Regions from separate parts of the Brevibacillus sp. NRRL NRS-603 genome, predicted to be linked through region 2. Evidence: predicted binding sites of a transcription regulator. Region 2 holds the regulator's gene; the other holds the start of a gene.
What was found. Region 2 encodes LexA, which represses DNA repair genes until DNA is damaged. Its sites were predicted from a motif close to CGAACATATGTTCG; they were not measured.
Positions count from the first base shown of each region.

Region 1: a site for LexA is predicted at 10,768-10,781, ahead of uvrB (excinuclease ABC subunit UvrB). Genes of this name have one in related genera too.

Region 1 covers NZ_PXZN01000038.1:46,529-61,826, forward strand. Annotated here, with positions in the region: gene C7R94_RS24505 (GerAB/ArcD/ProY family transporter) at 1-567, shown strand, start outside; gene C7R94_RS24510 (iron-containing alcohol dehydrogenase) at 624-1,781, opposite strand; gene ftsE (cell division ATP-binding protein FtsE) at 2,113-2,799, shown strand; gene ftsX (permease-like cell division protein FtsX) at 2,789-3,685, shown strand; gene C7R94_RS24525 (murein hydrolase activator EnvC family protein) at 3,713-4,915, shown strand; gene C7R94_RS24530 (S41 family peptidase) at 5,008-6,477, shown strand; gene C7R94_RS24535 (PDZ domain-containing protein) at 6,493-7,854, shown strand; gene C7R94_RS24540 (hypothetical protein) at 7,984-9,684, shown strand; gene C7R94_RS24545 (flagellar hook assembly protein FlgD) at 9,747-10,679, opposite strand; gene uvrB (excinuclease ABC subunit UvrB) at 10,860-12,836, shown strand; gene uvrA (excinuclease ABC subunit UvrA) at 12,852-15,298, shown strand, end outside.
Region 2 covers NZ_PXZN01000012.1:743,983-759,280, reverse strand. Annotated here, with positions in the region: gene C7R94_RS10595 (immunity protein TriTu family protein) at 1-202, opposite strand, end outside; gene C7R94_RS30005 (hypothetical protein) at 573-710, opposite strand; gene C7R94_RS10590 (TetR/AcrR family transcriptional regulator) at 1,285-1,791, shown strand; gene C7R94_RS10585 (SDR family NAD(P)-dependent oxidoreductase) at 1,904-2,869, shown strand; gene C7R94_RS10580 (ArsR/SmtB family transcription factor) at 3,033-3,377, shown strand; gene C7R94_RS10575 (SRPBCC domain-containing protein) at 3,409-3,924, shown strand; gene C7R94_RS10570 (FusB/FusC family EF-G-binding protein) at 3,986-4,624, opposite strand; gene C7R94_RS10565 (CD3324 family protein) at 4,782-5,045, opposite strand; gene C7R94_RS10560 (GNAT family N-acetyltransferase) at 5,744-6,634, shown strand; gene arsR (arsenical resistance operon transcriptional regulator ArsR) at 6,769-7,083, shown strand; gene C7R94_RS10550 (ArsI/CadI family heavy metal resistance metalloenzyme) at 7,149-7,550, shown strand; gene arsB (ACR3 family arsenite efflux transporter) at 7,569-8,612, shown strand; gene arsC (arsenate reductase (thioredoxin)) at 8,633-9,037, shown strand; gene C7R94_RS10535 (DUF4269 domain-containing protein) at 9,296-9,865, opposite strand; gene C7R94_RS10530 (DUF456 domain-containing protein) at 9,974-10,459, shown strand; gene lexA (transcriptional repressor LexA) at 10,510-11,133, opposite strand; gene yneA (cell division suppressor protein YneA) at 11,296-11,631, shown strand; gene C7R94_RS10515 (DUF896 domain-containing protein) at 11,708-11,905, shown strand; gene crcB (fluoride efflux transporter CrcB) at 12,002-12,367, shown strand; gene C7R94_RS10505 (HelD family protein) at 12,406-14,655, shown strand; gene C7R94_RS10500 (HesB/IscA family protein) at 14,720-15,022, opposite strand; gene ltaE (low-specificity L-threonine aldolase) at 15,147-15,298, shown strand, end outside.

The DNA of each region.
Region 1 (15,298 bases), on a different contig from region 2:
GGGTGGAAGCCTATTTTGCAGGGATCTACAGCGGCATTTGCCTTTCCTTTTTCAGAGCTGGTCATATTTATGGCGGTTCTTCCGTTTGTCTCGCCCATTCAAAAACGAATGAGATCTTTTTTTCTGGGGACGTTGCTTGGGGGAATTGTGCTGTTCATCATCATGGTGATGTGCATCCTTGTTTTGGGGGCAGAACAGACTTCGCGGCATTTTTATCCGACCTATGTTCTCATCAAACAGCTAAAGCTCGGGGATTTCATTCAACGGCTAGAGGCGATTATCGCGGTGATCTGGTTTATCGCGGTAAGTGTCAAAATTACGCTGTACTGCTTGTTTTTCCATTTGGGAATCCGTCACGTCTTTCGAATCGACAACTTCAAGGTTCTAATCTTTCCGTACATTGTTTTGCTCATGGTGATGTCTACGATTTTCTCGCCCAATATGATCGTCTATGGCGACATCATTGCGAAGTACTGGCCATTCTATGATTTTACCTATAGCGTCGGTGTGCCGGTGGTGCTGTTATGTGGAAATCTTATTCGGAAAAAATGGCTGAATCAAAACTGACGATCAAATTAACAAACGCCGTACTCCCATTTCTGGAAGGCGGCGTTTGTTTGTGTTTACAAAGACATGCGAAGAATCTGTACCACATCATCGCTGGTCAACGTTTTGAATTGGCCGATCGGTCCAAACGGAGTAGCTTTTTCAGCCATGAGCTGCAAATGCTCGTCGGTGATACCGTAATCAGCCAAGCGAGTAGGGGCACCGATTCGCTCAAAGAAAGCTTCCGTAGCGGCGATCCCTTCCAATGCCACCTCATCATCTGTTTTGCCGACAGGATCGACATTCCACACTTCTGTCGCGAACCGCACAAAGCGAGTGACGTTTTCACGGAACACATAGCGCATCCATTTCGGGAAGATGATCGCCAGACCGCCACCGTGCGGGATGTCGTAAACAGCACTCACAGCATGCTCAATGGAGTGGGTTGCCCAGTCTGTTGTGACACCAACCGGGAGAGTGCCGTTCAATGCCATTGTTCCGCAGTACATAATGTTGGCTCGCGCATCGTAGTCTTCCGGATTGGCGAGGACGCGTTCTGCATTTTCGATGACGGTCTTCATGATCGACTCGGCAAAACGTGTCTGCAATGGAATTTCGGTTGTATGCGTGAAATACTGCTCGAATACATGGGACAAAATGTCGCTGATTCCGTAGATCGTTTGGTCGCGAGGTACGCTAAACGTATGTTCTGGGTCCAGAATCGAAAACGCAGGAAAAGTTGTCCCAGCCCCATGCTTTTCTTGTGTCTCCCAATTGGTGACGACACTTCCCCGGTTCATTTCAGAACCAGTAGCAGCAAGTGTCAGTACGGTACCGAGAGGCAAAGCCTCTTGTGCGACCGCTTTGCGTGTATAAAAATCCCATACATCTCCTTCGTAAGGCACACCGATCGCGACTGCTTTGGCCGCGTCGATTACACTGCCACCACCTACAGCGAGTATCCAATTGACGCCCTCTTGGCGGCATAACTCAATTCCTTTGTTCACGGTACTCAGACGTGGATTTGGCTCCACTTCTGGCAACTCATGCACGCGGCAGCCCGCAGACTGGAGGAGAGAAATCACTTTGTCGTAGAGACCGGTTCGCTTTATACTGCCACCACCATATACCAAAAGGACAGTGGGACCTAGCTGTCTTGCTTTTTCCTCGAGCTGGGCCAATTGACCCCGTCCAAAAATTAGCTGTGTCGGGTTATGGTAAACAAAATTTTCCACGTTATAAACAGCTCCTTTTTTATGATGCCCTCTTGTCACACTCATTGTAGCCAACTGTTTTCCATGAAGCTAGTTAGGAATGTGCAATCTTATTTTCTCCCTAATTCGTGACAGTTGTTAACAATCGAAGCTGTTTCGACAAGAAATGAGAGATTTAGTGGATACCATCCGTGATTCGTGATGGTATAATAGATAAGATGGGAAATCCCGCTGTTTTTCAACAAGGTATGGCAGCGGTTGCTAGTGGGTAGAGGGGTTTTGTCGATTTTTACTTTAAAATTCAGGATCAAGATACATAGACAAGGATCTGACGAAGTAGGATGTGATTGGCTTGATCGAAATGTTCGATGTGTGGAAAACATACCCGAATGGAACGAATGCTTTGAAAGGTATCAACATTCGGATTGAGAAAGGTGAATTTGTGTACGTAGTAGGCCCCAGTGGTGCGGGTAAATCTACGTTTATCAAATTGATGTACCGTGAAGAGAAGCCGACGAAAGGACAAATCTTTTTGGGTGGCTTCAATGTCAGCAGAATCAAAGAGAGACAAATTCCATTAGTCCGCCGCAGTATTGGTGTCGTGTTCCAGGACTTCAAGCTGCTGCCGACATTGACCGTTTTCGAAAATGTCGCGTTTGCGATGGAGGTAATCGAGAGCAATCCAAAACAAATCAAGCCGCGTGTGATGGATGTTTTGGGACTGGTAAAGCTCAAGCATAAAGCAAAAATGCTGCCAAGCGAGCTGTCCGGCGGTGAGCAACAGCGTGTTGCCTTAGCGCGTGCACTGGTGAATAGTCCGGGAATTATTATCGCGGACGAGCCGACGGGGAACCTGGACCCAGAGACCTCATGGGAGATCATGAAGCTGTTTGAAGAAATCAATCAGCGTGGCACGACAGTCGTCATGGCTACCCACAATAGAGAAATTGTCAACACCATGAGAAAACGGGTGATTGCGATCGAAGCAGGCCAAATTGCCCGTGATGAGCAGAGAGGGGAATACGGTTATGAAGATTAGGACGCTGGGGCGCCATGTCCGTGAAGGGGTCAAAAACCTCGGGCGGAACGGCTGGATGTCGTTCGCTTCTATTAGTGCCGTGACCATTACCCTCTTTATCTTGGGCGTTTTCCTCATTCTGGCGATGAACGTCAATTACTTTGCGCAAAGCGTGGAAAAGCAAGTAGAAATTCGGGTCTTCATGGACTTGCTGGCGACAAAAGAAAACATCACACAGGTTGAGAACAACATCAAGAAACTTCCTCAAGTGGAGTCTGTTTCATTTGTTCCGAAAGACGAAGGGCTGAAGCAATTTAAAGAGAGCCTTGGTGAAAAAGCGTATTTGTTTGAGGGATTGGAGGAAAGCAATCCTCTGCCGGATGCGTTTACCGTAAAAACGAAGCAACCGCAAGACACTGCTGCTGTTGCCGCTCAAATTAAGAATCTCCAGTATGTCAAAAGCCTAACCTATGGGGAAGGCACTGTGGAAAAGCTGTTTTCCTTGACAGGAGCAGTCCGAAATGTCGGGATTGCCTTTATTATTGGACTTGGTTTTACAGCGATGTTCTTGATTGCCAACACAATTAAGCTGACAATTGTGGCACGTCGCAGAGAGATTGAAATCATGAAGCTGGTTGGTGCCACGAACTGGTTTATCCGTTGGCCATTCTTTGTGGAAGGGCTCATGATGGGGGTGGCAGGGGCATTGATTCCGACCATTATGTTAATGGTTGGCTATTACTACCTCCTGGATGCCATTCACTCCAGCTTTGAAGCTTCCCAACTGTTTAAACTGTTGCCGCTATTCCCGCTCGTGTATCAAGTGGCGTTGGCATTGCTGGCGATTGGCGCGTTTATCGGGATTTGGGGAAGTTTGGTGTCCGTACGTCGCTTCTTGCGAGTTTAATAATTTGAAGAGCGTGGGAGGAGTATCATGAGAAAGAGAATCCTGCTAGCACTCGTGATCACTGGTCTTGTAGTCGGTACGGTGCTCCCGACGAATGTGAGCTTGGCAGCGCCTAGTAAGGCCTCTTTGGACAAGATTAATCGAGAGCTAAAAGAGATCCAAAAGAAGAAGAAAAGCCAGCAGCAGCAATTGAAGAAGACCGAAGAACAAATCAATGTCGTACAAAAAGAGAAAAAAGGCTTGGAAACGCAATTGATGCAAATCGATTTGCGTCGCAACGATACACAGAAAAAGCTGGACAAGCTTGAGCAGCAAATGGATGAGACCAAGGAAAAAGCAGCAAACGCGCAGGATAAGCTGGATGAGGCAAAAGACCGCGTGGCGAAAAGGGATGCCTTGCTCAGAACACGTGTGACTTCCATGTATGAACGCGGTACGGTCTCCTATTTGGATGTCCTTCTCGGTTCCTCTGACTTTGGGGACTTTTTGACGCGTATGCAGGCCTTGCAGCTTATTTTAGAGCAGGACACGCGTATTTTAGAGGATAACATTCGCGATAAGGAAACCATCGAGACTAAAAAGAAAGAAATTGATCATCAGCTGACTGTGTACGCCGGGATGTTCGATGAGGCTGAGGAGCTCAAAGCCGAATTGGACAAGCAGTACAAGCAAAGTATGGTGGTCAAGGCTGAATTGGAAAAGAAACAATCTGCTCTTGAAGTGGATTTGGAGCAGTATGGGCAGGAGCTTTTGGCTATCACCAAACAAGAATCAGCCAAATACGCGGAGCGAGTACGTGCAATGAGCGCATCCAGTACAGGCTACAAGGGTGGGAAGTTTGCCTTGCCTATCGCAAGTGGACAATTTCGCTTCACTTCTGGCTTCGGAATGCGGTCAGACCCGTTTACAGGCCGCTCGGCTGGGCATAATGGTGTAGATATGGCAGCACGGAAGGGAACGCCAATTTTGGCTGCGGCTGACGGAATCGTTCTCTTTGCAGGATATAACGGCGGCTTCGGGAATACAGTAATGATCAAGCATAACGCAGAATATACCACTCTGTACGGTCATATTCGCGAGGGAGGTATCAAGGTTTCTGTTGGGCAATCCGTATCGAGAGGTCAAAAGATCGCAGAGGTAGGATCAACAGGTCGTTCAACCGGAAATCACGTACACTTTACCGTCTATAAAAACGACGTAGCAGTTAACCCAATGCCATACTTGAAGTAGACCCTCGTGCGACCAGACAAATATTGTTAGCGGAACATGCATACACTAGCAGCATATCTTTTTCCGGTAGCACAAAGGATGGTGACGTAACAGTGAGATGGAAAGGACGTACCGTAATCGCGCTTGTACTCATCTCCATGGTAGCCAGTAGTTTTATTACGATGGCGATCATGAAGACATCGGCTAGCGCCAGTTCAAGTCAAGGTGGGGCATTAACAGCATCCAGCATGGCGCTATTTTCTGGGAGCGGAGATTATCCGAAAGAGTTCCAGAAGCTGTACGAGGCGTTTTCAGCAATCAAGAAAGATTACATCCAAAATGTCACCAATGAGCAGTTAGTAGAGGGTGCAATTGGCGGAATGGTCGGGTCTCTCGAGGATCCGTACAGTGATTACATGGACCCTCGTTCTGCTGAGGAGTTCACATCTACCCTGCACTCGACTTTCCAAGGGATCGGGACAGAGGTAACGATGCAAAATGGTCGGGTAACGGTTGTTTCGCCATTCAAAAACTCTCCAGCAGAGCGTGCAGGGCTGCGGCCAAACGACCAAATTTTGAGTGTAAATGATGAATCCCTTGAAGGATTGGACCTGCATCAGGCAGTGACGAAGATTCGTGGTCCAAAAGGAACGAAGGCGGTTCTCAAAGTAGTGAGGGCCGGAGTGCCAGAGCCTCTTACCATCGTGTGTGTGCGTGACGACATTCCGATTGAGACAGTAAACAGTCAAATCATCGAGAAGAACGGTGTTAAAGTAGGTGTGATCAGCCTTACCCAATTCTCGACAGACACAGCTAAGCACTTCAAAGAACAGCTGGCTGCTCTTGAGCAGAAGGGGATTGGCGGTCTGGTAATTGACGTTCGAGGCAATCCGGGCGGGTATTTGCTAGCTGTGAAAGAAATCGGAGAAATCCTCGTACCGAAAAAAGGCAAGATCGTGCAAATCGAGTATGGAAATGGCGGACAGCAAAAAGAGGAGTATTTCTCGACTACAGAAGCTGCCAAGCCTTATCCAATCTCGGTACTGATTAATGGCGGAAGCGCCAGTGCATCGGAGATTCTCGCGGGTGCTATGCGGGATAGTGGCAACTACAAGCTGGTCGGTGAGAAGACCTTTGGTAAGGGAACCGTTCAGAGTACAATGGAAATGAACGACAAGAGCCAATTGAAGCTGACGATTGCCAAGTGGGTCACACCGAGTGGTGAATGGGTCCATAAAAAAGGCATTACGCCAGATTTTGCAGTCAAGCAACCAGATTATTTCAACGCGACTCTGTTGCCGGCAGATAAAATATTGCAACGCGACATGGCTGGCACTGACGTGAAAAACCTGCAGCTCATCCTGAAGGGCTTGAATCTGTCCCCAGGACGTGAAGATGGCTATTTCGATGAAAAGACAGAGGAAGCAATCAAGCAGTTCCAAACCTCTAACAAACTCGAGGTAACTGGCAAAGTAGACGCGAAGACACGCTCGTCGCTGGAAGAAAGTCTCCGTAAAACGATGACGAAGCCAGAGAATGACCTGCAATTGCAAAAAGCTCTGGATGTAGTCACCGGCAAGTAATGAATAATCAAGAAAATGGAAGCAGGTAATTCCCTGCTTTCCGTAGAAATGATAACCACGGCAAATCAAATGCCGTGGTTTTTCTTTCTTTCAGTTGAGGTGAGGCAATTGGCGATACAGGCAGATATGCTTACCATTGCATATGGCTTTGCCGCATTTTTTATTAATCCTGTCTTCTATCTCTTTCTGGTGTTTATTTATTTGCATTATCGCAGACAGATGAACCTGGAAAGACAGCTTTTCTCTGCGCGCATTCAGTCCCCTCTGCTCTCGACGATACGGGCTGTAGGGATGGGCTTGGTGGGAGGCTTGCTGATTTCTCTTCTAAGTGCAGGACTCGGCGTGGTCGTGCAAGCACAGGATTTGTGGATACTATGGGGATTGGCGCTCATCTTGGCGCTGATTCGTTTACGGTTTCTCTGTTTCGCATATGCTGCAGGGATTTTGGCGATTTTACACGCGATCACACAGGTCATTCCACCGGTTACGGATGTTCCTGGATTGAGCTTTGTCTGGGAAATGATTCGTCAGGCGAAACCATTGCCGTTGCTTGCGTTAGTTGCAGTCATGCACCTGATTGAAGCGATGCTCGTACGCTGGAATGGCGGGCGGGACGCTTCTCCGCTGTTCGTGGAAGGGCAGCGTGGACGGATTGTCGGTGCCTATTTGCTTCATTCTTTTTGGCTGACGCCAGCCGTGCTGTTCGTACAGATGGAGCCAGGTGCTATGAGTGGTGCGTTGTATCCAGGGTGGCCGTTCTTCTCTCCGGGAGCTGCTTCATTCGGACTGATGCTTCTGCCGACAGTGACAGGATTCTCCGATATGACGCAAACGATGACACCTTATAGAAAAGCGACGCAGGTTGCGAAAAATTTGATGCTGTATGCGATCATTTTGCTGGGCTTATGCGCTCTCGCTGCATGGTTTTATCCATTGATCTTGCTGGCTGCGATCTTTGCGCTATTCGGTCATGAGGCGCTGTTTTTCTGGAGTCAGTATCAAGAAAGAAAACGTTCGCCTTATTTCATCCAGTCTTCGCGTGGCGTAAAAGTAATGGGAGTCATTCCGGGTACAAGAGCAGAGGAGATCGGCATCACACCCGGTGAGATTATCGTGAAAGTAAACGGCATTTCGGTGCGGGAAAAAGAAGATTTATATCCAGCACTACAAGCCAATCCTGCCTTTTGCAAAATGGAAGTACTTACGCGTGAAGGCGAGCTGAAGTTCGTACAGTGTGCGGTCTATGCGGGCAATCATCACCAACTGGGGATCATTGTGGTTCCGGATGCAAATACCCGTGCATTTGTTGATTTGAAACGCGCCAGTGTAGTCGAGCTGATCAAGCAAAAGCTGGAGAAGCTGAATGTAGGAGCATAAGGATAGTTGGGGAGAAGGTATGCAGACAAAAGTGCATACCTTCTTTTTTTGAGAAAAGCTCGTCTATTCGGTAACTTACTGGTGGCTGTTGCGTCTCAATGGAGGAGGAAATAAGGGGGAGTTGGTTCGGTGTCCAAAGTAAAAAGAACGGTCTCGTGGTTTTTGTCGGGTACATTAGCAGCTGCCACGGTCTTTGCTGCACCCTTATCAGGAGCAGGCGCAATGAGTCCTGTGACCGTAGCGCAGGCTCAATCGGTTGTAGCTGTGCCGATGCATGTGACGAAAGGTGTCCAAAAGCTAGTCAAGCTTGTACCGGAGTTGTCTTCGCGCTATGTCGTTTACGGTGGAGATGTGGATGGACCTGGTGTTAGCGGGGTGGCGGTCACTTTTGCGCAGTCTGCTGCTGAGGCTCAGTCGTCCATGGATGATGCGATTTTTGACGGACAGACAGGAGAGCTTCTCAGACTGAATCTTACCCCTAAAGCAGCAACAAAGCCTGCGTACCCGAATGAGCAGCAGGCCAAAGCACGAGCGTTGGCTTTTGTCGCTGGTTTGCAGGGAACTGGTACAGGTAATACTTATCAGGCGAGAGAGGTTTATAAAAATAAGGACCTATTGACGGTTCGACTGGTGCGAGTGATAAATAATGTGGTGCTTGATGACGATTATGACTGTCTCGTCAGTTTTGATGCATCGGGAAGAATTGTTTGGTTTTCCACGTTTGATGGCAGGCTATATGAAAAAGTAAGTCCTTCTTCACTCCCATCTCCGCAGCGCGTCATCTCCGCCGAACAAGCTGTACGAAAGTGGCAAGAAAGCCGGCCATTGGAGCTTGTTTATTTATTGCCTACTCATAATCATAGCGATCAGGTGGAAGCAAAGCTTGCCTATGTCCTGAAAAATGGAATCATAACCCAACAACATACAGGTAGTGCATTAGATGCCTTCAGTGGCAACCGATTGGTAACAACGAATTCAAGAGCGACAACGAGCCCGTCTCAGACCATCAATGTGAATGGAACAGGTGAGAAGTGGGTTGCGCAAACAGAAACGCAAGCGCGTGATTTGTTACGCATGTTGTTTAAACTCGAAACAGAAAAGCTGCCGCTGTCCATCTACGAGGCGAGTTACGATAATGGCCCAGCCCTTCGTTATTTCATATGGGGAAATTTTGGTGAGGGGGTTCCCGATGCTGACAAGATATCTCGAATGGCTAGCTTTCCTGAGGGAAGCAGTAACGGCGAGCAGCATCATCTCCTCGTGACAGATGCGAGGACTGGTGAATTTCTTGAATTTTCCACGAAGGTAAACAATCCGCAATGGTCTAATGTGAAAACGGATAAGAAGCGGGATCGAGTGAAAGCGGATAAGCTTTTGACCAGACTGACTCCGTCTGGAAGCAATCAGTTCCAAATAACGGAGGATGGAGATGAAAGGTATACCTCGATCATAGCTGATCCCATTGTGAACGGGATTCCGGTTTATGGGATCAATCAAAGTGCGGAGGACGGGATGTATACGATTCGGATCGATTCATGGACGGGGACATGGGAGCAGGTGAGAATAAACAAACCGGCCAGTGTCAAATACCCGGCCGGTTCCCAAGCCCTTAAAGAACAAGTGGCCATGACCCGATTACTGCAAACCTATCCACTTGAGTTGACCTACATTCACCAGCCAGATCATAAGAAAAACACGATTACATGGAAGCTTGGCTATGACCTTTCGTTTCGTCAAACTCGCCCGCATTGCTTCTGCGGGGGAGAATTTAAAGTAGATGATACGTTTTACGTGGATGCGATAACCGGAAAAGTGATCGTAAACGAATAGGACCCTGCAAAAGAAAAGCCGCCTTCTTCGATTCGAAGATGTGCGGCTTTTTGTATAGGATTCTAGGCAGTTGCTTCGAATCCTGTGATTTGATTGAGAGCGACTTTCTTATCATCCTGAAGGACGAATTCGACTACTCCGTTTTTCATGCTGACCGCTTTGACTACTCCGGTAAGAGGAGTATTGGAAGTGGTGCCGTCCGGATTCGTTGTAGACTGGTTGTACGTGATGTTGTAGCCGATCATTTGCGCGTAGGCAAGCGAGTTGCCCATTGTTCTGTTTTCAGGTTTCACTGTCATGCCTACAATTTCTTCGGCTTTTACGGTTGATCCATTATCCAGTTGGAATTGTGCGGTACCGTTTTTGGTGGTAAAGCCAGTGATGACGCCATTCAAGATTTCATCAACCTTGGAAACGTCGTTAGTGGTATCTGGATTGCCATCCCGGTCTACTTCCTTGGTTACTTTATAGGAAATCTCTCGACCGATCATTTCCATGTACTTCACGCTGTTATCGAGCGTATTGCCTGCCAGACCTTGTGATTCCAGTCCGGAGACGTCTGCCAGCGGAATCGGTGTCGATTCGCCTGCAATACGGAAGTAGATTTTGCCTTGATCCATGTAGACGGCATCAAGTACGCCTTCTTTCTTCTCCGTCTTGGTTTCTCCCGTCATCTCGTCTTTTGTAGTAAGAGAATACGAGGCAGTGCGACCTACCAGCTTTTCATACTTTTCCAAAGTGACCATGCTGTTGTTCGATTGCTCCATCAGCGTGGTCATTTTTGTGATTTTTTCTACCATGGTCAGCATACTTGTTTGCTGGATGAACTGAGAGTTGTCCATGGGGGACATAGGGTCTTGATGCTTTAGCTGCTCCAGCATGAGCTTCATAAAGGCATTTTGGTCGAGCTCTGTGGAGAATTCTTTTTTGCCTTTATAGCTCATATGCGGTTGTATATAAGGGTTATTTTTGACGGTTGTTCCGGTATCTGACATGTCAATCCTCCCTGAAGGTGGCGAGTCTATCTGCGTATGTTTGTACTTCCTTCATCTTATATCGGAAAAATCGGCGGAAAGATGAAGACAAACGTTTGTTCGAATTTTGGGCTTAAACTAGCCGGAATTGTGTTATAATGGAAGTAGAAACAGTCATGCTATGAGGAGATGAACGAGGGAATGGAGCGTTTTGAATTGGTATCGGAGTTTCAACCGTCCGGTGACCAGCCGACCGCCATTGCCGAGCTGGTGGCAGGGTTAAAGGCTGGCAAGCGACACCAGACATTGCTTGGTGCGACGGGAACGGGAAAGACTTATACGGCTGCCCAAGTAATTGCTCAGGTGAACAGGCCAACACTCGTGATGGCACATAACAAAACTCTGGCAGCTCAGCTTTGTGCAGAGTTTAAGGAGTTTTTCCCGAACAACGCGGTGGAATACTTCGTCAGCTACTACGATTACTATCAACCCGAAGCATACATTCCCCAATCGGATACGTTTATTGAAAAAGACTCGAGCATCAACGACGAGATCGACAAGCTCCGTCACTCGGCTACCAGTGCGCTGTTTGAACGCCGAGATGTGATCATCGTTGCCTCCGTCTCCTGCATTTACGGATTGGGTTCGCCGGAAGAGTACCGTGAACTGCTCTTGTCTTTGCGCGTTGGCATGGAAAAAGGACGAGACGAGATTTTGCATCGTCTGGTCGATATCCAATACACACGCAACGATATCAACTTTACACGTGGTACGTTCCGCGTGCGGGGTGACGTGGTGGAGATTTTTCCTGCCTCACAGAGCGAGCAGGCGATTCGCGTAGAGTTTTTCGGAGATGAAATTGAGCGGATTACTTCGATTGACGTACTGACCGGAGAGATTTTGGGACAGCGTGATCACATTGCCATTTTCCCTGCCTCCCACTACGTGACGCGCGAGGAGAAAATGAAGCTGGCTGTCCAAAGCATCGAGGCCGAGCTGGAAGAAAGACTGAAAGAATTCCGTGATGCGGGCAAGCTCTTGGAAGCACAGCGACTGGAGCAACGCACACGGTACGATATTGAGATGATGCTGGAGATGGGCTTCTGCTCCGGGATCGAAAACTACTCGCGCCATCTGACAGGACTTCCTGCGGGGCACGCTCCGTATACCTTGCTGGATTACTTCCCAGATGATTTTATCGTCATGATGGATGAGTCGCATATGACCTTGCCGCAGGTTCGGGGGATGTATAACGGTGACCGCGCGCGAAAGGATGTACTGGTGGAACACGGATTCCGTCTGCCTTCTGCACGCGATAACCGTCCACTCAAGTTCGAGGAATTTGAAGGAAAGCTGAAACAAGCGATCTACATTTCAGCTACGCCTGGTCCATATGAGCTGGAGCACACCCCTGAAATGGTGCAGCAGGTGATTCGTCCGACAGGCTTGATTGATCCGACGGTAACGGTACGTCCGATCAAAGGACAGATTGACGATCTGATTGGCGAAATTCAAGCCACGATTGCGAAAAATGAGCGGGTTCTGGTCACGACTCTGACGAAGAAAATGTCTGAGGATTTGACGGACTATCTGAAAGAAATCGGAATCAAGGTCCGCTATCTTCACTCGGATATTAAAACGATCGAGCGGATGCAGATTTTACGTTCGTTGCGTTTAGGTGAGTTTGACGTGCTGGTCGGGATCAACCTCTTGCGGGAAGGTCTAGACTTGCCGGAGGTATCGCTCGTGGCGATTTTGGATGCAGACAAGGAAGGCTTCCTGCGCAATGAGCGCTCGCTGATTCAGACGATCGGTCGGGCTGCGCGGAACGCTGAGGGACGCGTTATTATGTACGCGGACAAAATGACAGATTCGATGGCCTCTGCGATTCGAGAGACAGAGCGCCGTCGTTCCATTCAGATGGCTTACAATGAAGAGCACGGCATCACGCCGCAAACCGTGAAAAAGTCCGTCCGCGAAGTGATCGAGGCGACCAAGGTAGCGGAGGAAAAAGCAGATTACTTGCCACATGCAGACTTCAAAAAAATGCCGAAGAAGGATCGCGTGGCTGTCATAGAACGTATGGAAGAAGAAATGAAGGAAGCGGCACGCAACCTCATGTTCGAGCGTGCGGCCGAATTGCGTGATTTGATTCTTGAGCTGAAGGCGGAACTCTAAGGAGAGGTTTTTTTCATGCCATTAGAACATATTGTCGTAAAGGGTGCACGTGCCCACAATTTAAAAAATGTTGATGTAGTCATTCCGAGGGACAAATTCGTCGTTCTGACGGGTTTGTCTGGCTCGGGTAAGTCCTCGCTCGCTTTTGATACGATTTACGCAGAGGGACAACGACGCTATGTCGAGTCTTTGTCCGCATACGCCCGTCAATTTCTTGGGCAAATGGACAAGCCGGACGTGGATTCGATTGAGGGACTTTCCCCTGCGATTTCGATTGACCAGAAAACGACGAGCCGCAATCCGCGTTCCACGGTAGGTACGGTTACGGAAATCTACGACTATTTGCGTCTTTTGTATGCGCGTGTAGGTAGAGCGGTTTGCCCGGAGCACGGTATCGAGATTCAATCCCAGACTATTGAACAAATGGTCGATCGCCTGCTGGAGTATCCTGAACGCACGAAAATGCAGATTCTCGCGCCTATGGTACAAGGTCGCAAGGGAGAGCACGTTAAGCTGCTCGAGGACATCCGCAAGCAAGGGTTTGTCCGCGTGCGGGTCAACGGTGAAATTACCGATCTGTCCGAAGACATCAAGCTGGAAAAGAATAAAAAGCATAACATTGAAGTTGTCGTTGACCGGATCGTCGTGAAGCCGGATGTACAGGCGCGTCTCGCAGACTCCTTGGAAACGGCACTTCGTTTAGCAGATGGCAAGGTCATCGTCGATGTGATGGAGCAAGAAGAGCTACTGTTCAGTGAAAAGCATGCTTGCCCGGTATGTGGCTTCTCCATTGGAGAGCTGGAGCCGCGAATTTTCTCCTTTAACAGCCCGTTTGGTGCTTGCTCGGAGTGTGATGGACTGGGTGTCAAGCTGGAGGTAGACCCGGATATGGTCGTTCCTGATGCGACGAAGACGCTCAATGACGGGGCGATTGGTGCATGGGAGCCGAAGACTTCGACTTACTATCAACAATTGTTGGAATCAGCTTGCCGCCACTTTAACATTCGGATGGATGTGCCATATGAGGAGCTTACGGCAGCGCACCGACAAATCTTGATGTACGGAAGTGAGGGCGAAAAAATTCACTTCCGCTATGAGAATGAGTTTGGGCAAGTGCGCGAGGCGGTCGTACCGTTCGAGGGTGTCGTCATCAACCTGCAACGACGTCATCTGGAGACGAGCTCGGATTACATCCGCGAGCAAATCGAAGGATTTATGAGTCAAAAGGCGTGTCCTGTCTGCAAAGGTCAACGTTTGCGTCAGGAGAGCTTGGCGGTAAAGGTCGGGGAGCGCAGCATTTCTGAGCTGACTACGCTGTCGATTCTCGATGCGCATCAGTTTGTCGATGGACTGGAACTGACAGAGCGGGAAACGAAGATCGCGAACCTGATCGTAAAAGAAATCAAGGCGCGACTGAACTTCTTGATTGATGTCGGTCTGGATTACTTGACACTGAGCCGTGCGGCGGGAACACTGTCTGGGGGAGAAGCGCAGCGGATTCGACTGGCTACGCAGATTGGTTCTAGTCTGATGGGTGTTCTCTACATTTTGGATGAGCCGAGTATCGGACTGCATCAGCGGGATAACGCGCGTCTGATCAAGACGTTGGAGCATATGACCAAGCTGGGGAATACATTGATCGTCGTCGAGCATGACGAGGATACGATGATGGCCTGCGATTACATTATCGATATTGGCCCGGGCGCCGGCATACATGGCGGTCAAATCGTAGCGGCAGGAACTCCGGAAGAAGTCATGAAGGACCCTAACTCCTTGACCGGGGCCTATTTGAGCGGGCGCAAATTCATCCCTGTTCCGATGGAGCGTCGCAAGCCTTCGGACAAATGGATCAAGATTGAGGGCGCAAAGGAAAACAACCTGAAAAACGTCACTGTGAAGCTTCCTTTAGGTGTTTTCGTTGCCGTAACAGGTGTGTCTGGCTCAGGAAAAAGTACGCTGATCAATGAAATTTTGCAAAAGACACTGGCTCGCGATTTGAATAAAGCAAAGGTGAAGCCAGGGGAGCATCGCCGCATCTTGGGACTGGAGCATTTGGATAAGGTGATCGACATCGACCAATCTCCAATTGGACGTACGCCACGTTCCAATCCGGCGACATATACAGGTGTCTTTGACGATATTCGCGACCTGTTTGCTTCCACCAACGAGGCCAAAGTGCGCGGCTATAAAAAAGGTCGCTTCAGCTTTAACGTCAAGGGTGGCCGTTGTGAAGCGTGCAGTGGTGACGGGATTATTAAAATCGAGATGCACTTCTTGCCGGATGTGTATGTGCCTTGCGAAGTTTGCCACGGCAAGCGTTACAACCGCGAGACGCTCGATGTGAAGTACAAAGGCAAGAGCATTGCTGATGTCTTGGAAATGACGATCGAGGATGGGGTAGAGTTTTTCCGCAATTTGCCGAAGATTGAGCGCAAGCTGCAGACCATCGTAGACGTAGGGCT
Region 2 (15,298 bases):
GGATTTCCATTTCAAATTGTTGTGACTTCCACACAGTGATTTGACCAATGCAAAGCTGAGATTCATGAATAACTCTTGCAGAAGGGTCATGCACGATCTTACTGTCGATAAATTCACGACTGATAATTTCTGAAGAGATATTAGATTTTTGTAATTCTACGGACCTGCATTCAGCCCAATCCCGGAAAAAAGATAAAATCATTTTCCCCCCTGCGAATCATGGATTTAGTGATAGCATGTGTTCTAGGTAAAATTCGAAGATTTACGCTGCATCAAAATCGATAAGAACAGGATCGCTACAGAGTTTAAAAGCCATAACACTCATCAGCGTATCACATGAAAAAACGTCAGTTTGAAGCCGGTTACGCGTGATTTAACAAATGAGAAAAAAGAAAAACATCATACCGATAGTTAAACTCGGTGGATGATGCTTGATTAATCATACAATGTAAAAATTACGTTGCGTTAGCACCTTTGTCGCCAACATCGCTTGTAATTGTGTCCACAGTCCTCGTTTATGCAGTAATTATCGTAGTAGAACTTGGACAGTTGTTTCTTTCTATGTCCATGTGTTAAACGCTATAGGTCGGCCATCCGCAATACCCGTCAGCTTCACATGGTACACGTTGTTCTTTTGCGCTGCTAGCACCAGGAAATGAAAGCGATAGAACTAATGCAGCAGCAATACCAAACAGAGCGAATTTTTTCATAAATCTTCCTCCTCATAAGTTTACGTTCCAAAAAAAGTATACTAGGATGAAAGCTAGACGGAAATAGACCATCCCTCTGCAACGCACATAGCTGTTGGGACGACCTTTTTAGTACTATCTAACATTAAGCGGGACACATACAATGTTTTCCTGCTGGTATGCACTCCCGAGGGCATGGGCGGATTGAGTTAGCACCAATTTTTTGAAGTAATTTCTTTAACATTGTTATTCACCTCCTTAATTGGAATAATATAACTTATAATTTGATAATAACACACATGCGACCTGTTTAATACATAAAATACCAAAAATTCGGAAAATAAAAATTGTTAATGAAATGTCGGTTTCGCAGTTGTTAAACTAACAACCAATGATAGGAGATACACCGTATCCCAAGACCTCGGGAATATTTATACCGTTGCATCTAACAGTTTCCTTTTTAGCCTTGACCATCATCCATCGCAAAGCTTGGCAAGTCTCTATGGCAGTGATACATGTCATTTGAACCGGATCAGAAACTGTCGTATAATGCAGGTATTATTGATGAATCACTAAAAGGGAGGCGATCTTGCAAATGACGTCGGTCAATCGTAAAACGGAAATCATTTCTGCTGCCATTGAAGTCTTTGCTGAAATCGGATATTTCCGGGCAACGACAGCGCAGGTTGCAGAACGTGCAAAGATTTCCCAGCCGTATATTTTTAAGTTTTTTGCATCAAAGGAAGCTTTGTTACTGGCAGCACTAGAGGCGTCGTGGGAGCGGATCATTGACTCTTTCCGTCTCGTTGTGGAGTCCGCATCCAAAGAGCAATTGGAAACAGATTTGATCAAGACGTATGAAAAGATTTTGGCTTCCCATCAAAATGAAATACTGCTTCAAATGCAGGCCCAGACGATTCAAGAGCCTTTGATTCGTGAGGTAATGCGCGAAGCATTTCGGGATGTTCGTCAGATTGTCCTTACAGCTTTTCGCAAAGCGGGCATCGCGAATCCGGAAGAGAGAACGCTTATTTTCCTGGCAAGAGGAATGCTGTGTAATATTTCAGCGGCTTTGGACATGCCAGAATTGATGGAGGTGTAGGGGAGAAAAAATTGCGATAATTAGTTATTGACTAATCACTAACTAAAACGTTATAGTTCAAATTAGTTAGTGATTGATCAATCACAAATAAAACGAGTGGAGATGATCCGAAATGAAAAAAGCGATTGTAGTCGGGGCAACAGGTGGAACGGGAGCCGCAATTTTGGAAGAGCTCATCAATCGAGGCATTGAAACGATTGCTTTTGGGCGTTCTCAACAAAAGCTGGAGCAAATGGCGTCAGAGCTGGGGAATCCAGTAAATCTGTCATTGGCCGTCGGGGATGCATTCCGGTCTCAAGACATCGTAGCAGCATCGGAAGGAGCGGATGTACTCTTCCATTGTGCAAACGTCCCTTATCACGAGATGGTGAAAAAGCTGATCCCACTTGGCGAAGCGATCATGGAAGCGGCGAACAAGAGGGGCTTGAAGGTTGTTGCGGTAGACGGCATTTATCCATACGGGAGAAAGCAGATGGAACCAGTGACAGAGGAGCATCCAAAACAACCGCATACAAAGAAAGGAAAAATCAGATTGGCATTTGAACAGATGCTATTAAGTAGTCGCTGGGATCATGCGCGAACGATGATTGTCAGATTGCCGGATTATTATGGACCCACTGCTAATCAAGCATCGTATTTGGGTTCCACACTTGAGGCAATTGCGGCTGGAAAACCGGGGCTTTTCATTGGGAATATGCATGTTCCTCGCGAGTTTGTTTATTTGCCCGATGCAGCGAAGATGATTGTAGAGTTGGCCAGCCGCGAGTTTGCTTATGGACAAAACTGGCACATCCCAGGTGGAGGTATCATTTCCGGTCGAGACATCGTCCGAATCGCTCAAAAAGCAAGTGGCATCGTGAAACCGGTCATTCCACTTGGAAAATTTGGTTTGTCTTTGCTGGGTATGTTCGTCCCGGTGATGAAGGAGGTTGTCGAGATGCTGTATTTAACTGAAAAACCGTTGATCCTTAGCGGAGAAAAATATAAACGGCTTATTGGGCCAATCCCAGTGACGAATTTCGAGGAGGGTATAACGGCAACGATCCAGCATTTGCAGAATCGTACTTCCATCAAATAAATGATATCCCTAGTTATTGATTAATCACTAACGAAACATTTTCACCAAATATTCCTTTGCAGGAATATTCCCTTTGGTGTATATTTTGGTTAACAAGACGATCACAATAACACTGAAGGGGATGAGATAAACGTAGAATCCATCATGTAACGAGGTGAGTGACATGTCAGGGATGAATCCGGGCATGGACATGGCGACGCTGAGTGCTTTGGCTGAACCAAATCGTATGAAAATCGTCGAACTTTTGCGTGACGGTCCTCTAACCGTAGGGGAAATCGCTGACCAACTGGGGCTTCGCCAGCCCCAAGCCTCGAAGCATTTGAAGGTGCTTAGTGACAATGGGATCGTGGATGTAAAGGCCGAAGCCAACCGCCGATTTTACAAACTCAGGCCTGAGCCCTTCCGAGCGCTGGATTCTTGGGTGAATTCATTCCAGCGTGTTATGGAAGAGAGATTCGATAATCTGGAAGACTATTTGCGGGAACTGCAGAACAAGGAAAATGATTGAGATTCATTCAAATGGATGAGGAGGAATTACTATGTCAAGAAACGCAATGGTTTCAAGGGTAGAGAACGAGCGGGTGCTGGTACTGGAGCGTGTATTCGAGGCGCCCAGAGATCTCGTGTTCAAGATGTTTAAGGAGCCTGAGCATCTCAAGCGTTGGTGGGGACCGAGAGGCTGGGAACTCCCTGTTTGTCAGGTTGATTTCCGACCAGGTGGTGTTTGGCACTACTGCATGAAGTGCGTCGATAAGAATCAAGGTGATTTTTACGGCATGGAATCTTGGGGCAAAGGCGTTTATAAGGAGATTGTTGAGCCCGAAAAAATCATCTATACCGACTACTTTTCAGATGCAGAAGGCAACACAAATGATACCCTGCCTTCGACAGAGGTTATGATGGAATTCATTGATTTGGGTGGCAAGACGAAGCTGGTCAGCCGTTCTGAATATGTATCTGCTGAAGCCCTCAAAACGGTCATGGACATGGGCATGCTAGAAGGCATCACCCAAACGTGGGATCGTTTGGAAGAGAGTCTGAACGAGATCAAGTAAGGATGTATAGGAAAAGCCGCCTGGCATGGAGACCCGGCGGCTTTTTCATTTCGTTGCAAATTTATTTGACCATCAGCGTGAGAAAATCGTTCAGCTTATCCAGCGAAATAATATTTTGATTGCACGTCACACTGTCTTGGCAAATGTAGTTTCCTTTTTTCAAATACGTTCCATCTCCAGAACCTTTGGCTTCAAGGACGAACATGCCGATTTCCTCAAAGCGATTACAGAGCGCACAAACGCCTTTTTTGTTTACGCTTGTAAATTGCCCGTGTATGCCAATCAGTTTTCCTTCGTGGTAAGCGACAATAAATTTCTTTTCTGTCGCAGTGTCTAACCAGCTCACATAAGAGGTTTCTGATAAATTGATCTCAGCTAAATTCGAGACTTTAAGCTTCTTGACTTTTGGAAAGAGCTTCTTAATGGCAGACTCTGTGAGAGCAGGGAATGGAATCACAAACGGTGAAAGCTGATGCAAAAATTGCTTTCCTTCTGCCTTTTCTTTAATCGAGTCAATCGGTTGCAAAATCTCTTTTTGTTCTTCCGTCATGTTTGGGAACAACTGAAAGATTTCTTCATGGGCGATTTCTTTGCGAGCACGAATCACGTTGACATCTGTACTGGTTGCATAGGCGTTCATGATTGCTTGAACACGTGATTTAATGAAGTGATATTGATGCGTATGGATAAAAGGTTCCATCTTGCGGTTCCTCCTGTTTCTGTCTTGTAAGGTGGGTTCTTCTTTACTTTAACGTGTTTTCAAGAGAGGGGAAAGGGAGAGGACATTTCCCAAAAAAACTCGCCATAAAAAAGCACTGACAACCGAAATGGAAAGGTCGTCAGTGCTTTATAAACGTTTATTTGGTATACACGATTTTTTTAATCGTCTCTGTAGACAAAAAGTATTCCTCCGCTAGCTGAGAAATAGCTGTCCCGGCCCGGAAGCTGCTTTTAATAGCCGTATTCCGCTCATCCAGGAGTTTTCTCCCGCCAGTGCGCGTCCCCCATTTTTGATGGGTTACTTTTGTCTTCGGAATATAAATGGTTTCTCCTTGCACGTACTTTTGAATTTCTGCGAGTAACGATTCAGGAAGGATTAAATTTGCTTTCACACATTTCATTTCTGCTCGCTCCTTATTTCTAGATAGGCAAATAAGGGGCAAAGCCAAGAAATAGAAAATGAGATACGCAAATGAAGGCGATAATTCGATTAAACGTAAGACCACCTCATGCAAAGTATCGCCTCACTATTTCTAGGCTTTGCATGAGCCGCTGCGGTATGTGGCAAATTGAGAGCATTCGCCATTGGTACACCCCCCTCGAGGTCCAATTTAAAAACGGTTTCCCCTTTCCTTTTCGAAAAGGGGGCACTTGTAATTATATAAGAAAATGGCTTTTTTGTATAACGATACTTACGCAACGAAAAAGAACTGGAATGCTTATTTACAATCTTTTGAAAGTCAAATATAGTATGGGTATCTAATGTGAAAAGAGGTTTTGATTGAGTATGATGAAACTGATAGTCGCTGAGTAAAATTCGAATGAATTTTATAGGGGAAAGGTCAAATGAAGGGCGTACCCTTTGTTTATTTTTTATACCTTTTTTCAAAAGCGATTAGAAGGCATTATATCTCATCAGAACAAATTTCACGTTTGTGCATGATATCTAGTCTGTTCGGAATAGGTATGTTCATCACAACGATAAATTTGACCATGAGAAGAGAATTCTTCTTGTGGTCTTTTTTATTGGAAAGAAGGGATTGCTGAAAAGGAATGAATGATGACAAACAGCACAAACAATGGAATGGGAGGGTTTTACATGGGTGAATATCGATTGATTAGCGACTACAAGCATATAGAAACTTACAAGGAAAGCTTTAATGACCTGGCCAAGCAGATCTTTCAGCTCGATTTTAAAGAATGGGATAACAAAGGCTTTTGGAACGATAACTATGTCTGCTATTCCTTTTTGGATGGGGAACAGGTTATTGCTAACGCTTCTGCCAGTAAGATGATCGTGACATTCAATGGCAAAGACTATAAGGCACTTCAGATCGGAACAGTCATGACGCATCCTGCCTATCGCAACCAAGGACTGGCAGCGAAATTGATAAACCATATTCTTGAAACATGGGAGAAGGAATACGATTTTATTTATTTGTATGCCAATGATACCGTACTCAATTTTTATCCAAAGTTCGGATTTGAAAGAGTACACGAAAGTAGTTTTTGCTTATTGGTGTCCGATTTGAAAAAGCCAGTGGAACAAAAATCGGTCTTACGCAAGTTGGATGTTGATAATGAGGCTGATTTTATCGTCATGAAGGAATTTGCTGCTAAAAGAATCCCCGTTTCATCAAGACTGGCCGTCAAGGATAGCGAACATCTGTTGATGTTTTACTTTCTGCTCGTTTTTCGGGATGCGATCTATTATGTCGAAGAAGAGGATGTGATTGTATTATGTGAACGAGAAGACAACCAACTGCATGTATTTGATCTTGTAAGTAAAAAAACAGTGGATATAGAAGTGGTCATTTCTCATTTGGTTACGGCTGAGACAACAATTATTCACTTTTACTTTATGCCAGATAGTGAGAATGAAAAGATCCAATCTGCCTGGATGACAACGACCGATGATGTCTTATTTGTTCGTCCCTCGTTAAAAATCGAGACAGAACATTTTCGTTTTCCGCTTACTTCACACGCATGATTTGCTTCTTAGCGTAGCATCACCTATCGAAAAGGATGTTACATCAAAAAAAGTTGATTTATTTATTGCATCTTCTTGGTAATCGTGCATATAATAAATACATCAAAAAAAATTGATGAATGAGGTTGTAATCGATGAACCATATTAAGCACAAATTGGAGCTATATGAGAAGAAATTCAAGGCTCTTTCCGATCAGAAGCGACTTGAAATTATGTATGAGCTTTGTCAAAGAGGTAAAACATGCGTCTGTGATCTTACCGAGGTTTTTGACATGCCTCAATCTAAATTATCGTATCATCTCAAGATATTATTGGATGCCAACCTAATTATCAAAGAGACAAAAGGTACCTGGAGTTACTACGATCTGAATGATGATGAAGTGAATCACCTCTTATCGGAAGAGCTTTGTTGTATCTTCAGGAAAACAGGCAAAGGGAGCTGCTGCTAATTTTTTTTAGACCTTATATCAATTTTTTTTGATTAATAGTATTTAAAATAAAGGAGGATGTTGAAATGAAGTATGTACATGTTGGCGTTAACGTTACCAATTTGGAGAAATCTATTGAGTTTTATCAAAAGGTTTTTGGGGTTAATCCTGTAAAGGTAAAACCTGATTATGCTAAGTTCTTGCTAGAAAACCCTGGACTAAACTTTACATTGAATGTTCGGGACGCTGTAAGCGGAAATCAAGTTAACCACTTCGGCTTTCAAGTTGAAAGTGCAAATGAAATCCTGACTCATAAGGAAAGACTAGAAAAGGAAGGCTTTTTCGCTCGTGACGAGATGGATACGACATGTTGCTATGCTGTGCAGGATAAATTTTGGGTTACTGATCCAGACGGTAATGAGTGGGAGTTTTTCTACACAAAGTCTGACAGTGACGTTCATAAAATCGAATCCACATCCTGCTGCTAAGACAAAGTGGGAGGCCCAATGAAACAATTATCATTTTTAGATCGCTTCTTAACCCTTTGGATCTTTCTTGCTATGGCAGTAGGGATTATGATCGGAACCTTCTTTCCTACTTTCACAAGTGGATTAAATAGCTTACAAATTGGTACAACATCCATACCGCTTGCTATAGGCTTAATACTGATGATGTACCCTCCTTTAGCTAAAGTTCGATATGAAGAAATGGGACGTGTATTTAAAGACCTTAAGGTTCTTGTGCTATCCCTTATTCAAAACTGGGTTATAGGTCCGGTTTTGATGTTTTTATTAGCGATCATTTTCTTGCCAGATAAACCAGAATATATGGTGGGGCTGATCATGATTGGATTGGCACGTTGTATCGCCATGGTGATTGTGTGGAATGACCTCGCAAAAGGTGATGCAGAATATGCTGCCGGGCTTGTGGCTTTCAATTCTGTGTTTCAGATGCTTTTCTTTTCAGTATATACTTATGTCTTTGTCACCGTAATTCCCGAATGGCTTGGTATTCAGGGCGCAGTCATTCGTATTACGATGGCGGAAGTGGCAAAATCGGTGTTTATATATCTAGGTATTCCTTTTCTTGCCGGGATGCTGACGCGCTTTACTTTTGTAAAAGGGAAAGGCAAACATTGGTATGAGAAAGTGTTCATTCCGAAAATAAGTCCTATGACACTGATTGCCTTGCTCTTTACTATCATTGTCATGTTCTCAACACAAGGAGAAAACATCGTAAGCGTTCCGCTTGATGTAGTCCGAATCGCGATTCCACTTCTCATCTACTTCATCGTTATGTTCTTTATTTCTTTCTATATGGGGAAGAAGATTGGGGCAAATTATCCTGTTACTACGACCCTTGCTTTCACAGCGGGCAGTAATAACTTTGAGTTAGCTATTGCAGTGGCAGTTGGAGTGTTTGGTATTCATTCCGGTGCGGCCTTCGCAGCCGTGATAGGCCCTCTTGTTGAGGTACCTGTTATGATTGCATTGGTTAATGTAGCTTTATGGTTCAAGCGCAAATATTTTGCCAGCACATATCCAAATTGAAGCTAAAAGGTGTGTACATCATGGAAAACAAAAAAACGATTTACTTTTTATGTACAGGAAATTCTTGCCGAAGCCAAATGGCGGAAGCATGGGGAAAGAAATACTTGGGTAACGACTGGAATGTTTTTTCGGCTGGGATTGAAGCCCATGGTGTGAATCCAAACGCGGTTCGAGCGATGAAAGAAGTTGGCATAGACATTTCCGATCAAACATCAGATGTCATTGACACTGATATTTTAAACAAGGCTGATCTGATCGTGACATTATGCAGCCATGCCGATTCCGTTTGTCCAACCACTCCTACTCATGTAAACCGTGTCCATTGGGGATTTGACGATCCTGCGGGAAAAGAATGGCCTGAGTTTCAACGAGTTCGTGACGAGATCGGAGCCCGCATTAGGAGGTTTATGGAAACGGGAAAGTAAAATTCTCCATAGGAGCTGTAAACTTCAGATGACCACCGCCTAAAAAAGCATGAAAAGTCCCCTTTCTTGCGGAAGGGGACTTTCTCTACACGATGTATGCCATCATTGTCAGCAGGAGTCGGGATTTTAGTATTTTCCAAGATAATCACTTCCGTACCACAAGATATTCTTCGTGTAAGCCTATTTTGTACATACCGAATGTATACTTGCGAAACAATATTTTAAACACTTGGCTAAGTGGATGAAAAGGTGAAGAGCCTATCGAAGCAGCTGAACTCTTTGACGTAATTCCTCTTTGGTTAATGACTCCAATTGCAACAATGCCTCATATGGATCATCACCCGCAATATGAAAGTATTGAGCAAAGGCAGGTTCGGTTTTCATGCCGCTTTGCTTCAGAGCCCTGATATGTTTGTATGCATCCAAGCCCCCTATATCTAACAATCGTGCTTCGATGTCCATATGACGATAAGCGTTTTGGTTTTCGACCGCTACCGGTTGAGCAAACAATTCAAACCAAAAGTCAGCTGTGAAAAACGAGATAACGCACGTGGGAATACTTTTCACATCTAGTTGTGTCACTTCGAACCTGGGCAAGCAGCCATACGCTGTACGAACAAACTGCTCAAACTGATCCAGATCATGACTTTCGCAAATAATATCCAGATCGCTTTGCGCAACGTCAATGTCCAATGGAATGGTTCCGGCAAGCACTGGACGGTAATCGGATAGTACTTCCATGATATGCGTCTGTTGAATCACTTCCCACGCCGCTTTTTGGCGCATCGATCCTCTGCCCAAGTATGAGAGATCATGCCAATTTCTCATGAGACTACCTCCGTGTCTACTTTCTTTTAAAATAGTTTAGACAAAAGTAAATAAGTACGCAACGAAATCGGTAATCACTCGTATACCTAAAGGAAGGGAGTGTAGTAGATGGAAATATTTTTGTGGGTCGTAGTTGTGCTATTGTTCTTGCTAAGCATCGCAGGAATTTTCTTGCCCGTTTTACCTGATACGATCTTGCTGTGGGCGGGCTTTTTGCTCTATCACTTTTTTATTGCAGATCCTGGAGCGGGATTGCCAGCATCCTTTTGGTGGGGAATGGTCGTTCTAAGCATTCTGCTTTACGGTGCTGACTTGCTGACGAACATGTACTTCGTGAAAAAGTATGGAGGGTCAAAGTGGTCGTCCGTTGCTGCTGCGGTCGGAATTATCCTCGGGATTTTCGTTTTCCCACCGTTTGGTATGCTGATCTTGCCGTTCGTATTCGTCGTTCTCGTAGAGTTGATGGTGCAGAAGCAGTCGATGGAGCGAGCAGTGAAAGCAGGGGTAGGCTCACTGATCGGATTTTTGGGCAGCGCGGTCGTAAAAGTCATCTTGCAACTTGCGATGATCATCTGGTTTTTTATTGCTAGATAACATATAGAAAACAAAAAGGACAGCAGAGGCTGTCCTTTTTTATGTGGAAACTAGTGAATGAGGCGATAGACGCCGATGACTTTGCCGAGAATGGTGACATGCTCCAGAATGATTGGTTCCATCGTGGCATTTTCCGGTTGAAGACGGAAGTGGTTCTTTTCTTTGAAAAATCTTTTGACGGTCGCTTCGTCTTCTTCTGTCATGGCTACGACAATATCACCATTGTTCGCTACGTGCTGTTGGCGAACAATTACGTAATCTCCGTCGAGAATCCCGGCATCAATCATACTGTTTCCGGAGACGCGCAGCATGTAGACCTTGTCAGAAGTCACGATATTGTCCGGAAGCGGGAAGTATTCTTCCACATCCTCAATGGCAGTAATCGGTTGTCCAGCGGTTACTTTTCCGATTACGGGCACACGGACGACAGAGTCTTCGAAATTGTCTTGAAAACGATCTTCATCTGATAACAATTCGATGGCGCGAGGCTTGGTAGGATCTCGACGAATGAGGCCTTTTTTCTCTAAGCGTGCCAAATGACCATGTACTGTTGAGCTGGAAGCTAGTCCGACAGCCTCTCCAATTTCACGTACAGAAGGGGGATACCCTTTATCACGAACTTCCTTTCGTATGAACTCGATGATGGCTTGTTGTCTACTCGATAATTTTGACATAGAAAGACACCCCTGATTTCTCGAACATATTTTCCTATATTATACCATGGGAGCTTGCGTTCGACAAACATAAGTTCGATTCTTTGTTGACATGAACATATGTTCTCATTTATCATGAGGTTACAAATGATCAGAACGTATGTTTGTGAGGGGGCCATTATTATGAATTCATCAACAGTACGTAATCGTTTCGACAAAAAAGAAGAACGTCGTGTTCGTTTTGGTATCACGAGAGGACAAGCTCTCTTGTTTCTTATTACATTTACTCTCTTTTTTTACTTGTTGACCGAACTGGTGTTTGCTTCTTCGCCAATGGAGGAGCCACAAGGTGTAGAAGTAACCGTACAATCTGGAGATAGCCTATGGTCGTTAGCTGTTCGCTACTCAGATCAGCATACAGATGTTCGTGACTATATCATAGAAATCAAGGAAGCGAACGGTTTGGATAGCAACAGGCTTTACCCGGGTCAGACTCTGATCATGCCTGACATGCCGTAAGTGTTCGGTTGTCTTGCGGGAACATTCGAATGTGGTATAATAAAGCGGCACTACTACAGAGTGGGAGGAACCAGCAGTGGTATCTGACGCAGAAATTAAACGCATTAATGAATTGGTCAAAAAATCTCGCGAAGAAGGTTTGACTGAAGAGGAAAAGCTCGAACAAAAAGCATTGCGCCAAAAGTATATTGACGCCGTTAAGCTTTCATTGAGAGCAAATTTGGATTCCATCCGTTATGTGGAAGACCTTGAAGAAAATAAGCCAAAACAGTAAGATAACAATTACTGATACGACAGACATCCTCGCTTGACGCTAGGGTGTCTTTTTCTGTGACATACATAACGCTTTGATAGCCAGGGAGGGAAAGCGATGGCGTGGATAGCTGTGGCGGTTGGAGGAGCAGTTGGCTCTCTTTTGCGCTACCTATTGTCTTTGTTCGCAAATCAGCCGGGATGGCCGTGGGGAACCTGGATCGCCAATGTTTGTGGATCTTTGGTCATCGGCATCTTGTTCGTGCTGGGGAAAGAACGTGGTTTTTTATCTCCGACACTCTATCTCTTATTTGCAACGGGTGTCATGGGAGGATTTACGACTTTCTCTAGCTTCTCCTTGGAAGTGGTTACTTTTTGGGGAGAAGGCCATCTGTTGCGTGGCACTTTGTACGCTCTTCTCAGTTTGGGAGTCGGTCTCCTTTCTTGTGCGGTTGGAATATGGCTGGCGAGGCAATGGTCCTGATACATTCAATAACACGATACATGTGAGGGGGAATGAATGTGAGTACACAGCATCGTGATTATGAACTGGAACAAAAAAAGCTGGATGAAACCATTTCAGCGATCGACGAAGAAATGGAGCAGCTTCGCAATGATATTCGTGAGGCAACAGATGACTATGTGAAGCAGGTCGTTAACTTTAAAAAGGCAAAGGATTTGCGCTATCTGGAAGATCAGGGTCGAGAGAAGCCTTATTTCGGCAGAGTGGATTTCTTGAAGGATGAAATCTATGAGCTGGACCAGGTCTACATAGGGAAACGGGGAATTGTGCGCAGTGATACATTTGATTCTGTCGTCGTGGATTGGCGTGCACCTATCGCCAGTCTCTATTATTCGGGTGAAAGCAAAGACGCGTTCTATCGGATGGGACGCGAGATCGTGCGTGGTGAAGTTCGATTAAAGCGTAATTTTGCAATTGAAGACGGAAAGATTGTTGGCATCTATGATGGAGCAGTAAAAGAAACGATTAACCGCGAAATGGGGCATCCCGATGAGTTTTTGCAAGAGGGCTTCATCGATGAATTTTTGGCAGCCAATCTGAATCAGGCCAACGATAGCAGACTAAAAGACATCGTCGCTACGATTCAGTCCGAGCAAAATGATATTATTCGAGCGGAAAAGGAACGACCCATTGTTGTGCAAGGAGTAGCGGGGAGCGGAAAAACGACCATTGCGCTGCACCGACTCTCCTATTTGATTTATAACTACCAGGATTCCATGATGTCCAAAAAGTTCATGGTGTTTGCACCCAACCGGATGTTTCTTACCTATATATCCGAGGTTTTGCCAGAGTTAGGCGTCGATGACGTTCAACAGTCTACCTTTGTAGATTGGGCAGCGCGTCTTGTAAAGCCTCTGCTACCTAAAGGATGGAGAATCGTGAGTCCCGATAAGCCTCTTCAATTGTTCTTCGAGGAGGGGCAGGATGAGCGCCAGCAAGAAATGACGAGAAACAGGCTTCGCTTCAAAGGATCGCTTGCTTGTCGGGAGGCGCTGGAGCAATACATTCGGTATATCGTTGAAACGAGAATCCCTTTTAAGAAGCTCAGCTTTTTATACAACAAAACCAAGCAAGTCTTTACCATTCCGGGTGATTTTATTCGCCAATGCTTCCTGGAGCAATTCGCCAATATGCCGTATCATCGACGGGTAGAAGCGCTTCGCAAGCATTTGAAACAAGAAATGAACAAGCAATTGTTTGCCCATTTGCGAGAACGAAAAGTCGATTTGGACAAAGAAGGCTTGTACAAATTCGAGAAAATGCTGGAGCAAATATTGGATACGTACCTGACTGCGTTTCCCAGACTGGAAATCTTCGCAGCTTATCACGAGTTGATTGCTGACGAGGAATTACTGCGCAAGCTCGTACCTGCTGACATTTCAGACGAGGTTGTGCGTGATGTGGCTCAGTCAAGTGCTGCGTTATTTGCAGAGGAGAGATTGGAGCCGGAAGATATCGCGCCATTGCTATACTTGCAGCATATTGTTGAAGGAATGAACAAAGCGGAGCATTTTGATCATACGGTCGTAGATGAAGCGCAAGACTTGAGTGCGTTGGAAATAGCAGTCATTGCATTGGCAACGAAGCGAAACTCACTAACAATCGTGGGAGATATTGCGCAAGGCATTCATAGCTACCGGGGGATTCATGCCTGGGAAGAGTTGACGAAGGGGATATTTGCACAGCTGTTTCCTTCTTATTATACGTTGTCGCAAAGCTATCGTTCGACAATTGAGATCATGCGCTGTGCCAATGAAGTGTTACGGCAAATTGAATTGCCCGAGACGGTATTGGCAAAACCGGTTTTGCGTCATGGTGAAAAACCAATCATGGTCAAGGCTCGTTCGCGAGCGCAACTGTGGGAGGACATCTCTTCGCGTGTGGCTGCCTACAAATCTGAAGGCTTCAAAACGATTGCGATCGTAGCGAAAACCATCCAAGCGAGTAAAAAAGCACATAAAGGCTTGCAAGACAAGATAGCTGATCTGACTCTGTTAGGCAGCAAGGATAACCAATTTCCGGGTGGCGTAACTGTCATGCCTGCTTTTTTAACAAAAGGCTTGCAGTTCGATGTGGTCATTATACTGGATGTGGACGCCTATCAAAATAATGAATGGGACGCAAAACTGTTGTATGTCGCGATGACGCGTCCGGTCCATCGGCTTGTTATGACGAAGGTTGATGATGTTTCTTCACCGTTGCTGAAAGATTTACCGGCAGCGCTGTACACCATGGCTCCTGACGAATAAGAGAATCTACTCATCAAAGAAAACCCTCTGCCTGTAAAAAGCAGAGGGTTTATCTGTATCTTGCTTAGTGGTCGCCTGTGTTACCTTTTGAAGGGTTGGTAATTACAAAACCTTCTTGCGGCAAGAAGAGATAGTCAATGACGACGCCATCCAGCAATGGCTCATCTTTTTTCACGATCACATCAATCTCTTTGTCAGTCGAGATCACAAGATCTTCTTCTGTTGGCTTGTCCAGAGCGAGCCCGTAGTGTGCATGATCGCCGTGAGCGTGAGTAATATAAACGCGCAGTTTCAATTCTTTGTCTTCTTCTTGCTCGATGATTGGAGCCAATTGCTTAGCAGCGTTACGCGTGATTTTTAGTTTCACAGGTCAAATCCCCTAACTGTATGTAAGTTACCCCTCCATCTTAGCAAGAGGGAAATCAGGATGCAATGTTGAAAGTGTTACGATATGTCTAGAGAATAACAACAGGGTGGAAGGGGAGTCATCTATGAAAATCGATTTGCGCAGCGATACCGTTACGAAACCAACCGAGGAGATGCTTCGAGCAATGGCCGGTGCGGAGGTTGGTGATGATGTTTACCGAGAGGACCCAACTGTCAATCGTTTGGAAGCGATCGCGGCTGAAATACTCGGAAAGGA